DNA from 2 places in the Candidatus Electronema sp. TJ genome. Region 2 is predicted to be linked to the other one. Evidence: riboswitches for the same ligand, from Rfam matches in the RefSeq annotation. Region 2 holds a riboswitch; the other holds the start of a gene.

Region 1 (4,410 bases), on a different contig from region 2:
GCCGGAAGATCGTGACGCAGTCCACAGGGATTGATGAGGAGCGCTTCCGCTTCTCCGCCCGCGACCGCGAGGAAGTGCGGCGCAGCTGCGGCATCGCTGACACAGACGTGCTAATCGGCAACGTCGCCTTTCTCCGCCACTACAAGGGCCATGAGTTCATCGCCCGGACAGCGGCGGCCCTGCCGGAGCAGTTCAAGTTCATGATCGTCGGCGGCGGCAATGGCCGCGCCCTGCTGGAGGAGGCCATCACCAAGGCCGGAGCGCAGGAGCGATTCATCCTCACCGGCCACCGCGAGGACCCGGAACGCTACTTCTCGGCCATGGACCTGATCTTCTTCTCCTCCTACGAGACCGAGGGCATCTCCCAGTCCTTCATCCAGGGCCTGCTCTACGGCCTGCCGCTGCTCGCCTGCCGCACGCCCTCCATCCTTGAGCCGCTGGAGTTCGTCCGCAGGCACCGCTTGGTGGACTACGGCGACGTGGCCGCAGCCCGGCAGGCCCTGCTGGATCTGGCCGGGAACTTAGAGCGCGACGAGGAAGCCGTGCGGCTTCAGCGGCAGGACATCGCGGCCAAATACGGCTTGAAGCGGATGGTGGAGAACATCCTCAGCGTCTACAGCCGCCACGGCGTGCACCTGCCGTGATCCCGCCCCGCCGCATCCTCCTCGGCATCACCGGCGCCACCGGCATGATCTACGTCACAGCCTTGCTGGATCTGCTCGCCACGCAGGACATCGAGGTGCACGCTGTCATCTCCGATTCCGGGAGAAAGGTGCTGCGGCTGGAAGAGAACCTCTCGCCGGACGAGCTGCCCGGCATCAGCCGCTGGTTTGCCGCAGATGACTTCACCGCCCTGCCCGCCTCCGGCTCCGCCTTGTACGAGGCCATGCTCATTCTGCCCTGCACCGTCGGCACCTTGGGCGCGTTAGCCGCAGGATGCTCCGGCAACCTCATCCACCGGGCTGCGGACGTGACCCTGAAAGAGCGGCGGCCGCTGCTCTTGGCAGTGCGCGAGACCCCGCTCAACCGCACCCATCTCCGCAACATGCTCGCTCTGCACGACGCGGGCGCAATCATCTGCCCGCCCATGCCTGCCTTCTACCTGCATCCCGCCAGTCTGCGCGAGATGGCCCGGCATTTCGCCGGGCGGCTCTGCGGCCTGATGGGCATCCGCATCGACGACCTGCCGCGCTGGCAGGGCTGCTGACTCCGCCTCCCCTGCCCTCTTGACAGCGCCGCTGCTCCGGGGTAGACTGCGCTTCGCAACTGTCAAGGAAAGGGAAGTCCGGTCAGCCGCCTGGCGGCGAATCCGGCGCTGCCCCCGCAACGGTAGGCGCGCACAATCTCCGCCCTCATGCCACTGGCCCCTCAGGCTGGGAAGGCGGCGGAGAGGGAGCTTCTGCGGAAGCTCCGCGCGCAAGCCCGGAAACCTGCCTTGTCAGTCCGGCCTTGACATGCTGCGGCGGGCGGCATCGGCACACGCCGGGAAGCCGCCTCCGCAGCCTCCCGTCCCTGTCCCGCTCCCCCGCCCGCCTCCGCAGCTGCTCCGCCGCAATCACCTTGCCGTGTCATGACGGCCCGGCAGCTTATCACCTATTCTCACCCGGAGGTGCACCATGCACATCGAACCAGGCTTCATCGCCCCGGCCAAGCTGGCCTTGGCTAACGCATCCGCCGCCGCTCTGCTGGCAGCGCATCTGAAGGGCGCTTTCCGCGCTCCTGCCGTGCTGCTGCGCACCCTGCTGGCGGCCCTGTTCTTCTCGCTCTTCATGCAGTCCTTCCACATGCCGGTCGGGCCGTCCGAGCTGCACTTTGTCGGCGGCATGGCCATTTACCTGACCCTCGGCTACTTCCCGGCCTTGTACGGCTTCGCCTTCGGACTGCTGCTGCAAGGCCTGCTCTTCGAGCCGGGCGACCTGATGCATCTGGCCGTGAACAGCCTTTCGCTGATCGTGCCGCTGATGGCCGTGCATCACAGCGTCGGCAAGCGGCTGGCCGAGGGGCGGCGCGAGATGAGCTGGCAGGAGATCGTCCGTCTGGACGCGGTCTACTACGGCGGCGTGACCCTGATGGTCGGCTTCTGGCTGATGATCGGCGAGGCGGAGACCCCGTTCTTCGCCTGGGCGAAATTCGCCGCCGCCTACGCGCCGCTCGTGCTGATCGAGCCAGTAGTGACCATGAGCGCGGTGCGCCTGCTCAAACGCTGGCAGGAGCACAAGCTGGTTGACCGCTGCTTTGATGTCCGCAGCCTGCGTCTGGCTGCGCAGTAAATCAAAACGCCGCCAGAACGGCGGCGGCATTGCAAGGGCTGGCCTTCGGGTCAGCCCTTTTTTGTTGCTCCGCCGCTCAGTCCAGCAGCAGCTTGTAGACAGGCACCATGTTGACGTGCTGCACAACGGCGACGAACTCAAAGGCTCCGGCATCGCAGCCATTTCCTGAGGGCCTGCTGATGCCGCGCTGATCCGCAGACAGGTTGGCAAGGCAGTCTTCGTCAAGATCAATGGCCGGGCTGCCCGCAGGCAGGGCATGGGTCTGCGTCAGGCCGCCATTGTCTGCCAGAGGACTGAGGATCCCTGCCAGCGCAGTCGGACGCGAGCCGTCGCTGGTGGCCGTAACATCTGTGCTGTTTGGCGCGAATGTGCTGCTGAACGCTTCCGCATTTGTCTTGCCGCTGTGGCCGAGCACGTTGAAACCGCCGCCTTCCAGCCAGCTGGAGGCATTGTTTTCGATGTCAAATCCGCTGTTGCCGCTGACCAAAGAGCTTTGCATGAAAACAGACGACTTATACGCATAGATGCCGACAGCATTGCCGCTGACCGTGGAGTTCTTCAAAATAATGCTGCCGAATCCGCTGCTGATCCCTTTGCCGCCGTTGCCGCTCACAGTTGAATTGTTCAGGGTCGCGCCGCCGCCGCCGATGACTATTCCGTCGCCCGCATTGCCGCGCACAGTTGCGTTGTTCAGGGTGAGTGCGCCGGTCTCTCTGACTGCGATGCCCTCATTGCCGCCTGTGACAGTGATATTGTTTAATGTGAGCCTTCTGTTGTACACAATGAAGGCCGAAATAGCAGATGTGCCTGCAACAGTGTGCCCCTGCCCTTCAATTGTGACGTTCACTTCATCCACCCATGCGGATTCGCTCAATGCAGCATCGGTCTCCAGCATGATCACCGCATCGACTCCTCCTCCGCTGTCGACACATTTGGTTTCTATCACAATACCTTGAACGAACTGCATCGCCTCCTGCAAGGTGCAGTTGCCTGCCGCATCCACGACAACAACTGTGGCCTGCGCCGCGCTGGCCGCCAGCAGCAGCGCAGTCGAAAAAAGCAGTCCCTTCAATGCAGTGTTCATACTGTTCCCCTTGAAAGAATATAGTAATCCATCTGCGCCTCCTGATGCGGACAGACAATTTGTGCCATCCTGCCGCGCTCAGTTCGGCAGCAGCACCCTGTAGACAGGCTCCATATTGATGCGCTGCACTGCGGTGCCGCTCTCAAACTCAAAAGCTCCAGCATCGCAGCCATTTCCTGAGGGCCTGCTGATGCCGCGCTGATCCTCAGACAGAGCGACAATGCAGCCTTCGTCAAGATCAACAGCTGGACTCCCTACAGGCAAGGCATGGGTTTTGGTTGGGCCGCCATTGTTAGCCAGAGGACTGAGAATCGCATTCAGCGCAGTCGGATTTGTGCCGTCGCTGGTCGCAGAAATATCGGTGCTGTTGAGCAGAAATGTCTCACTGAAGGATTCCGCATTTTTTTTGCTGCTGCTGCCGATGAGGTTGAAGTTGGTCTGCCATTGTGTGCTGTTGAAGTCTTTGATGTCAAAGCCGCTGTTGCCGCTGATCAAAGAGCCTTGCAGGGTCGCCACGGCTCCGCTTGCTGAAAGTCCTGTCGCATTGCCGCTGACTGTTACGCCGTTCAGCACAATGCCGCAATTAGCACCATAAAGTCCTGTACCTGGGTTGCCGCTCACGGTTGAATTGTTCAAAGTCATGCTGCCGCGTGAGGTGGAAATTGCTCTGTTTGAATGGCCGGTTACAGTGGACTTGTTCAGAACAGCTTTTGAGTCGATAAATTCAAGGCCGTTTTTGCCACCTTTTATAGTCAAATTGTCCAAGGTCAGTGTATGGCCTGAATCTACAAAGAAGACAGATTTTCCAGCGTTGCCTGTGATCGTGTGCCCGTTTCCTTCGATGATCACGCTGGTCATCACCATCAGCCGATTATCCAACGTTACATCAGTATTCAAAACAATAGTGTCAGAGCCTGCGCCGCCGCTGTCCACGCAGCCCTCTCCTGTTCCAGGGTCATAGATGAAGCTGATTGCCTCTTGCAAGGTGCAGTCTTTGTCATCGACAATGACGAGTTTTGCTTCAGTCCAGTCTGGCGCATGCACGGTTAAGGCGAT
Region 2 (4,410 bases):
TCGCTCAAGATGCTCTCTCCTTTCTTTGCATATGGTCGTCGTTATTCTTTGAGAAAATTCTGCGGCACCAGCCGGAGCGGACTTTCTTGAGCGGCGAGATGAATCCGCACATTCAATCCCGCCTGCCGCGTCCGTTCAGCCAGCTGCTGCCGCAGGCGGCTCATGGATGGATTCTCCGTGGCGAAATGACCGCCGTCCAAGAGCCACAGCCCGGCTTCCTCAGCCCAGCGGGCGGTATGATGTTTGACTTCCGCTGTGATGAACACATCCGCGCCTACGGCCAGTGCTGTTTCAGCCAGATCAGCGCAGGAGCCGCCGCAGACGGCGGCTCTTGCCACCGCCTCCGGGCGCGGCCCAGCCTCCAGCAGCCAAGGCAGGGGCAGTGCCGCCCGCAGCTTGGCGAGAAAGTCCTCAGCGGAGAGCGGCTCCGGCAGACTACCGATCCTCCCAGTGCCGCAGCAGGGATCGGCTTTGTCTGCCGCCAGCGGCGCAGTTGCCATCAAGCCCAAGGCATCGGCCAGAGTGTCGCTGACTCCGCCCGGCGCAGCGTCAAAATTGGTGTGGCAGCTGATGACGCTGATTCCCGCCCGCAGCGCGGCAGCAAGGAAAGCACTGCCAGGCTGGTCGGTGCGCAGGCATTTCAAGGGGTGAAAGATAGCCGGATGGTGCGTGATGATCAGGTCGGCGGCAAGCACCTTCGCCTCAGTGATCAGCGCCAGCGTGGGGTCAAGACCCAGCAGCACGGCGTTGACGTTGCTGTGCGGGCTGCCGACAAGCAGGCCGACATTGTCCCAGCCCGCCGCCAAGGCAGATGGAGCTGAGTCCTCAAGTATGTCAAGAAACTGCTGAACGTTTGCCACGGAATGAAAAAGAGGCGCATCCAGAGCCGGATGCGCCTCTTCAGGGGTTATGACTTCTGCGCCGCTGCCTGAAAACAGATTCTATACCAGCAAGAATTCCAAAAACAGATGTTTGGATTCAAAAGACCGCCGCGCCGTGGATGAATTCATCAAGGCAGGAGACTGTCCTGCCGCCAGATTGGTGGGCCTACCTGGACTCGAACCAGGGACAGACCGGTTATGAGCCGGTGGCTCTAGCCAACTGAGCTATAGGCCCTCACGCAACGCAAAACACACCGCATATATTACCAGCCAAGCCGCGCAGGTCAATCAAAAAACGGCAGAACTCGGTTTTTCAGCAGGGCGGCCGTCCAGACCAGCGCAGCTCTTATCCCCGGCAATATCTTTGCCAAAGACCGCTGCGCCCTGTTTCATGGCGCAGAAGTCGCCGCACATGGTGCAGGTCTCGCTGCACTCCGGCATCCGGCTTTGGCGCAGCTCGCGGGCCAGCTCCGGGAAAAGCAGATGCTGATGCAAATCCGTCCAGCGCATGTCCCGCCGCGCTTTCGCCGCCGCCTTCTCGTTCTTGCGGCGGTCAGGATATTTGGCAATGTCGCCCGCCCGCACAGCCAGCCGGGCGGCGCGGATGCCTTGGCGGACATCCTCCTCATTGGGCAAGGCAAGATGCTCCGCAGGTGTGATGTAGCAGATGAGATCCGCGCCATGGCGGGCGGACTGCGCCGCGCCGATGGCCGCGCTGATGTGATCATAGCCTGCGCCGCTGTCTAAGGGCAGAGGGCCGAGCACATAATAGGGCGCGTTGCCGCTCATTCGCTTTTCGAGCAGGATGTTGGCGGCAATCTCATCCAAAGGCACATGGCCTGGGCCTTCGACCATCATTTGACAGCCCATGTTCCGCCCCAGCTCGGCCAGCTCGCAGTTGATCACCATCTCCGCCACCTGGGCCCGGTCATGGCTGTCGTGAATAGCTCCTGCGCGGATGCCGTTGCCGAGCGAAAGCACGGCATCGTATTTCTTCATCAAGCCGCAGACCCGGTCAAATTGCTCGTAGAGCGGATTCTCCTTGCCTGTGCTGTCCATCCACGCAACCATGAAGGTGCCGCCTTTGGATACCAGCCCGCCGTAGCGGTATCCCTGCTTGCGCAGACGTTCGATTGTCCAGCGGTTGATGCCGCAGTGAATGGCCATGAAGCTGATGCCGTCGGCAAGCTGCCGCTCTATGATCTCGAACAGCTGCTCCGGGTCGAGCTTGCCCGGATTGCGATGGCTCAGCGCAGCTTCCCGAAATGCCTGATACAGCGGCACCGTGCCTGCTGGCAGCCGCGTCGCCGCCAGCACATTGCGGCGGATCGCGTCCAAATCGCCTGCCGCTGACAGCTCCATCAGGGTGTCCGCGCCTTCTTCTTCGGCAATCCGCGCCTTGCGCACTTCAAGGGCGAGGTCGCAGATGTCGGACGAGGTGCCGATGGAGGCGTTGACTTTCGTCCGCAGGCCCATGCCAATGCCGACCGCCTCCTGCTGAGGCCGCTTCGGATGGCTGAGAATGACGATTTCGCCCGCAGCCACGCGGGTTCTGACCAGCTCCGGCGCAAGCCCCTCGTTCTGGGCCACAGTGCTGATCTGCGCAGTGATGATGCCCTCGCGGGCCGCTTCCAATTGGGTTTTCATGCTCAACCTCATTGTTTGCACCCTGCCGGGAACAATGAGGCCCGGCAGAGCATACGCTCTCCGGAACCCTTTGCCATCGCGTTCCAATCCTGTTGAACAAACTTCAGCTCGTCTTCTGGCTTCCCCTCCTGTCCAGCGGCCTTCCCGTCTGCAAAGAGACAGTGGCCGCAACGCGCTGAACAGGCGTTTCCGGGGTCACAGCATCGGGAATGCCACGGAATCGCACCGTGTTCCGTTCACTGAAGTGTCATTTGCAATGTGATGAACCTCCGAGCCTCCAAGCATTGTTTCTGATCAGCCTGCTGTTTACAACGCGCATCCCCCAAAGTCAACAGAGAAATCCCCTCAAAGCAGCCAGCCGTTCATGTGTGCATCAGGGCCAAGCTTCCGCTCCATGCCAGCATGAAGGAAAAGTCAATGCTAGCATGGAGAGGTGCTCCATGCTACGTTCGAGGGTGGCTCCATGCTGGCATGGAGCATGTCTCCATGCTAGCATTGAAATTCACTCCATGCTAGCATCGAGAATTTCTCCATGCTAGCATCGAAATTCACTCCATGCTGGCATCGAGAATTTCTCCATGCCAGCATCGAAAAAATCTACAACACAGCATGGAGCGGAAGCCGCCTGCCGCGCTGCGGAATGTTCTCTGCTGACGTGATTGAACACCAGCATCTCTCTGAAGACTTCTTCTCTTCAGACTTTTTTGCCAGCCAGCCGCGCTTCCTGCCCAGCAGCTTGACTTTTCGCCCATATCAGGTAATATCCAGCACTCTTCCAACTCATCGCGCACCGTCAAGGGCCTGTCAATACAAACACCGGACTGCCATGCTGAAGATCAACGAGCACTACCTGAAGCTTCAGGCTTCGTACCTTTTTGCAGATATCGCCCGCCGTGTGGCCGCCTTCCAGCAAGCCCACCCAGATAAGAATATCATCCGCCTCGGTATTGGCGACGTGACCAGGGCCTTGCCAGCTGCCTGCATCGCCGCGTTTCACAAGGCTGTGGATGAGATGGCGGCGGACAGCAGCTTCCGGGGCTACGGCCCGGAGCAGGGCTACGCCTTCTTGCGCGAGGCCATCGCCAAGCACGACTTCCAAGCTCGCGGCGCGGAGATCAGCGCGGACGAGATATTCATCTCTGACGGGGCGAAATGCGACACCGGCAACATTCAAGAGCTGTTCAGCACCGATGCGCGGGTGGCTCTTCCTGACCCGGTCTATCCGGTCTATCTTGACACCAATGTCATGGCCGGACGCACCGGCGCGTTTGCTGACGGCCGCTATCAGGGCTTGGTGTATTTGGATTCCACAGCGGAAAACAACTACGTGCCTGCCCTGCCGAAAGAGCCGGTGGATTTGATCTATCTCTGCTTCCCCAACAATCCTACCGGCGCAACGGTCAGCAAGGACGAGCTGAAGCAGTGGGTGGACTACGCCAAGGCGAACAAGGCCCTCATCCTCTTTGACGCGGCCTACGAGTCCTTCATCCGCGACGAGTCCCTGCCGCACTCCATCTACGAGATTGAAGGGGCGCGGGAAGTGGCCATCGAGTTCCGCTCCTTCTCGAAAAGCGCAGGCTTCACCGGCACCCGCTGCGCGTACACGGTGGTGCCGAAGGAATGCGCCGCCTATGACAGCAAGGGCGGCAGGCAGCTTATTCATCCGCTCTGGAACCGCCGCCACTCCACCAAGTTCAACGGCGTGTCCTATCCGGTGCAGCGGGCTGCCGAGGCGGTGTACTCAGAGGAAGGCAAGGCCCAGTGCAAAGCCTTGATCAGCGGCTATCTGGAGAATGCCGACCTGATCGCGGCAGCCATGAAGGAGCTGGGCTATGAGTATGTCGGAGCTGCCAACGCGCCCTATGTCTGGATCCGCTGCGGC

What was found. Region 2 has a riboswitch for cobalamin ahead of thiC (phosphomethylpyrimidine synthase ThiC). Riboswitches for the same ligand answer to the same signal wherever they lie in the genome.
Region 1: another riboswitch for cobalamin. It lies ahead of ACNKID_RS02480 (energy-coupling factor ABC transporter permease); the one in region 2 lies ahead of thiC (phosphomethylpyrimidine synthase ThiC).

What each region holds. Positions count from the first base shown of each region.
Region 1 is NZ_JBLWEP010000017.1:8,920-13,329, forward strand. Features, by position in the region: gene ACNKID_RS02470 (glycosyltransferase) at 1-644, shown strand, start outside; gene ACNKID_RS02475 (UbiX family flavin prenyltransferase) at 641-1,207, shown strand; cobalamin riboswitch at 1,230-1,453, shown strand; gene ACNKID_RS02480 (energy-coupling factor ABC transporter permease) at 1,617-2,270, shown strand; gene ACNKID_RS02485 (choice-of-anchor Q domain-containing protein) at 2,347-3,354, opposite strand; gene ACNKID_RS02490 (choice-of-anchor Q domain-containing protein) at 3,433-4,410, opposite strand, start outside.
Region 2 is NZ_JBLWEP010000010.1:9,705-14,114, reverse strand. Features, by position in the region: gene ACNKID_RS01595 (zinc ribbon domain-containing protein) at 1-8, opposite strand, end outside; gene ACNKID_RS01590 (Nif3-like dinuclear metal center hexameric protein) at 42-860, opposite strand; tRNA gene ACNKID_RS01585 (tRNA-Ile) at 1,040-1,116, opposite strand; gene thiC (phosphomethylpyrimidine synthase ThiC) at 1,170-2,528, opposite strand; cobalamin riboswitch at 2,616-2,787, opposite strand; gene ACNKID_RS01575 (LL-diaminopimelate aminotransferase) at 3,355-4,410, shown strand, end outside.